DNA from 2 places in the Brevibacterium samyangense genome. Region 1 is predicted to be linked to the other one. Evidence: predicted binding sites of a transcription regulator. Region 1 holds the regulator's gene; the other holds the start of a gene.
The links. The regulator HspR, encoded in region 1, represses chaperone genes until heat shock. The targets are predictions, from matches to a motif close to AAGTTGAGTCNNNNNGACTCAACTT.

Region 1 (2,393 bases):
CAGCGGGTTCTCCACCGGCCCGGTCAAGGGCGGGGACATCAAGGCGAACACGACGCTCTCCTTCACGGAGGCCGCGAAGGGTGCGACCGTCAAGCTCTCGATGCCCAGCGGCAAGCCACTGTCCGTCCGCACTCCCGTCGGCGTCAGGGACGGGCAGAAGATCCGGCTCAAGGGCAAGGGCAAGGACAGTCCGAACGGCGGTGAGAAGGGTGACCTCATCCTCACCGTGAACGTGAAGCCGCACCCGGTCTTCACCCGCGACGGTGACAACCTGCGGATGGAACTGCCGGTGTCCTTCGCCGAGGCGGCGCTCGGTGCCGAGGTCGAGGTCCCCACCCTCGGCGGCCGGCCCGTGCGGATGAAAGTGCCCGCCGGTACCCCGTCCGGTCGCGTCCTCCGGGTCCGCGGCCGTGGCATCGAGACGAAGAAGGGCACGGGCGACCTCCTCGTCACGATCGAGATCGTCGTCCCCCGCAACCTGAAGCCCGAGGCGAAGGCCGCGGTCGAGGCATTCCGTGATGCCACGGCGGGTGAGGACCCCCGGGACGGTCTGTACAGTCGAGCTCGGGAGAGCTGACCGGGCACCCCGCGGGGCGAGTCGCCACGGCTCCTCCCGCGGGAACGTCACACGGACGCAAGGAGGTGTCGTGGCATGGACATCGGTCCGAACGCAGCCGTCTATGTCATCTCCGTGGCGGCGGAGCTCGCGGGGATGCACCCGCAGACCCTGCGCCAGTACGACAGGATGGGACTCGTGTCGCCGCGCCGCACCTCGGGGCGCGGTCGCCGGTACTCCGCGGACGACATCGCGAAACTGCGGCTCATCCAACAGTTGTCCCAGGAGGACGGCATCAATCTCACGGGGATCAAGCAGATCCTCGAACTCCGGGAGCAGGTCGAGGGGCTGCGCGAGCGGGCCGAACACCTGTCGCAACAGCTCGATCAGGTGCGCTCGCGCCTGCAGGCGGTCGGGAACGGCCGCGTCTTCGCGGCCGGCACGAGCGGTGACGTCGTGTCGATCCTCCACGGCCAGCGCCCCGAGTCCACGCCCGTTCGCAGCCGCGCCGGGGAACTCCCGGCGCGCGCCCGCAAGGGCGAACTCGTCGTGTACCGCGGTTTCGGCCCCCGCTGAGCGGGGGCCTTCCCCGTTCTCCACTCCCGAGGCGCCGCCCGGCCGGGAGCACGCGGCGCCTCGGCGGGCCGATCCCGCCCCGCAACAGCGGTGATGTGAGGTTCGCCGTGTCGCAACCCCGGAACACGGAATCGGCAGGCCGGGTCAGGCCCGCCGAATAGAATGAGGCGTCCTCGAATCACGTCCAAGGAGCCTCCGGTGAAACGCCTCGCCCTGTTCAGTGCCAGTGCCGTCATGTCCCTCGGTCTCGTCCTCACCGGATGCGTGGGTGCCGGCGGAGGTGAGGGATCCGGTGGCGAGGAGAACCAGGACACGCAACAGCAGCAGCCGGTCGACGACCCGGGCGTCGTCTCCGTCGATCCGAGCGACATCATCATCGAACAGACCTACACGAAGGCCGGGACCCAGGACTCCACGAAGGTGAGCGTCCTGTCGCTGCAGGAGGAGGGCGACTTCATGACCCTGCGCATCGCCTTCACCCCGACCTTCGCCTCCGTCGCCGACGACGAGTACATCGACAACTGGGACCTCACCCAGCAGCTCGACATGAGTGCGTTCGAGAGCGACATCGTGCTCCTCGACCGGCAGAACCTCAAGGAGTACTCGGTCATCCGTGGCGAACCCGGAGCGATGGCCTCCTCGACGGGTGACGTCGAGATCCTCAACGGCTCGACGTGGGTGTGGTGGGGCACGTTCGCGAAGCCGCAGGACGAGGTCGCCACTCTCGATCTCCGCGTCTCCGACATGATGCCGGAGTTCACCGACATCCCGATCACCCGGTGACCCCGATGACGACGTCCAGCACACGTGCACACGGGTCGGCGCTCGTGGTCGCCGGTGCCGCGGTCTGCCTCGGTGCGCTCGGCCTCGGCGCCGGGGTGCCGGGTGGCCTCGGCGCCTCGGCCGTGCACGCGGCCACGGAGACCGAACGACCGAACAACTCGGGGACGGGGGACAGCGGCAACCCGCCGGAGGGGCGGCAGGCCTCGCCGGAGGACCTCGTGGATGCGGTGAAGACCTACACGGACGACGACGTGCGGAAGTCCGTGCGCCAGTTCACCGGGGACGACGTCGCCGAGTCCGTCGAGCAGTACACGCAGAAGGACATCGACTCCTCCGTGCGCACGCTCGACACCATCGAGACCTCGGGGACCACGACGACGCTCACCCTCGCGACGGACATCCTGTTCGCACCGGGCAGCTGGGAGATCGAGGGCGAGGGAACGGACGCCATCACGACCCTCGTGGAGGACATCCCGCA
Region 2 (2,393 bases), on a different contig from region 1:
GGGAGGTTGAAGTCGGGCGCCGCGCGGTAGCGCTCGACGAGTGCGAACCGGGTGAAGAACTCCGCGGCGAACGGATCCTCCTCGGGTGCATACGGATATGTGCCCTGCTCGAAGTACTCGAGGAGCCGGCCCGTCGGGATCTCGGCGATGAGGGCCGCGAGGTCGCGGTACGGCTGGGTCTCTGTCACGGGCACTCCTCGGTCGGGCCGTAGTCTTCTCGGTGCTCCACCCTCTCACGCGAAAGGCACTGTCATGGCACTGGCGAGCGAGCCGGTCGGGATCGAACCGGGCATCTACGAGCACTTCAAGGGCAATCGCTACGAGGTGTACGGCGTCGGTCTCCACAGCGAGACCGAGGAACCGTTCGTCTACTACCGCGCCCTCTACGGCGACTACGGATTCTGGATCCGCCCCCTCGCGATGTTCACGGAGCACGTCGAACGCGAGGACTACACGGGGCCGCGGTTCCGGCGGGTGGCCTGAACGGACGGCGACCGCACGCGCGGGAGGCGGACGATGACCGCACACACGAGGGCCGGGCGGGGGATGCGCGTGCTTCCCCCGCCCAGCCCGTCGGAACTCCGGTACGGAGCGCTGTGGTGTACGGCGTGGTGCACTCCGAGCCGGGGATCAGCCTGCCGTCACGGCCTTCCGGTCGTCCGCGTCACCTGCGGTGATCGGGATCCGGTGCGGCTGCTCCTGTGCGTAGACCCCGGCGACCGTCACGGTGAGGACGCCTGCCTCGTACCGTGCGGTGACGTTCTCCGGCGAGACCTCCGTCGGAATCGTCACGGTGCGGCTGAACGAGCCGTACCGGACCTCCCGGATGCCGTCCTCGTCGGACTCGGTGCGGCGCTCGCCGGAGATCGTGAGAGTGCGACCGGACAGGTCGATGTTCACGTCCTTCTCCGGGTCGAGGCCCGGCAGATCGACGCGGACGTGGAGATCCTCGTCGTGCCGCGAGACGTCGAGCGCGGGAACGAATCCGCTCCGACGATCACGGGTGTCGAGGAACGGTGAACGCATCGATCCGAAGACCTCGTCGATGAGCGAGAAGGGGTCGATGCGGGTGAGAGTGCCGGCCATGTCATACCTCCTTTGTGTAGGGCGCCGGTGCCGGGATCGGCGACCGTTCCTGGTGGACCGCTGCGCCTGCGAACCTTTCGCCCGGCACAACGTGGCCCACGGGTGCGGTATTCCGCGCCGAACCTCAAAGTTGAGTGAATGGCACTCAACTTCGATGAGTGTCCGCTGAAAACGCTCCGGACGTCACGGAAACATCCGCCGCCTAGCATGGTGCGCATGAGTGAACGCGCGTGGGTGAATGAAGCGATCCGGCTGCTGGAGGCCGATGCCAACCGGAGTGCGGACACGCACCTCCACGTGTTCCCGCTGCCGGCCGAATGGGGGATCGACCTCTACCTCAAGGACGAGTCCGTGCATCCGACCGGATCGCTCAAGCACCGCCTCGCCCGGTCCCTCATCCTCTACGGGCTCGTGAACGGGAAGATCGGATCCGACACCGTCCTCGTCGAGGCCTCGAGCGGGTCCACCGCGGTGAGCGAGGCGTACTTCGCCCGCATGATCGGCGTCGAGTTCGTCACCGTCGTCCCGCGGTCGACGAGCCGCGAGAAGATCGAGCTCATCGAGTTCTACGGCGGGAAGTGCCACTTCGTCGACCGGCCCCTCGACATGTATCCGGAGGCCGAACGGATCGCCGCGGAGTGCAACGGGCACTATCTCGACCAGTTCACCCAGGCGGAGCGGGCGACCGACTGGCGGGGGAACAACAACATCGCCGAGAGCGTGTTCGCCCAGATGCGCCTCGAGCGGTACCCCGAACCCGCGTGGATCGTCGTGAGTGCGGGCACCGGCGGGACCTCGGCGACCTTCGGGCGCTACGTGCGCTACCACCGTCACGACACCCGGATCGCCGTTGCGGACCCGGAGAACTCCGCCTTCTACGGCGGTTGGAAGTCCGGCGACCCCGAACACGCGACCGGTCTGCCCGGGCGCATCGAGGGCATCGGCCGGCCCCGCATGGAACCGTCGTTCGTTCCCACCGTCGTCGACGAGATGTTCCGGATCCCCGACGCCGAGTCCATCGCGACCGTCCGCCTCCTGCGGGAGATCTCGCAGCACTGGGCGGGCGGCTCCACCGGGACGAACCTCGCCGGGGCCTTCCGCATCATCGCCGGAATGCGCGAACGCGGCGAGACCGGGTCTGTGGTGACACTCATCTGCGACGGCGGCGTCCGCTACGCCCACACGTACTTCGACGACGAGTGGGTCGCCGCTCAGGGAAGCGATCTCACCCCGTACCGGGAACGGACCGAACACTTCCTCGCGACCGGGCAGTGGCGGGAGATCTGAGCCACGGCCCCAACGCCTCG

Region 2: the regulator HspR is predicted to act here: its motif matches at 1,214-1,238, upstream of ABD172_RS11605 (Hsp20/alpha crystallin family protein).

What each region holds. Positions count from the first base shown of each region.
Region 1 is NZ_BAAANO010000004.1:199,665-202,057, reverse strand. It holds gene ABD172_RS02185 (DnaJ C-terminal domain-containing protein) at 1-577, shown strand, start outside; gene ABD172_RS02180 (heat shock protein transcriptional repressor HspR) at 653-1,132, shown strand; gene ABD172_RS02175 (hypothetical protein) at 1,331-1,915, shown strand; gene ABD172_RS02170 (OmpA family protein) at 1,921-2,393, shown strand, end outside.
Region 2 is NZ_BAAANO010000020.1:203,997-206,389, forward strand. It holds gene ABD172_RS11595 (hypothetical protein) at 1-188, opposite strand, end outside; gene ABD172_RS11600 (DUF1653 domain-containing protein) at 253-483, shown strand; gene ABD172_RS11605 (Hsp20/alpha crystallin family protein) at 631-1,086, opposite strand; gene ABD172_RS11610 (PLP-dependent cysteine synthase family protein) at 1,303-2,373, shown strand.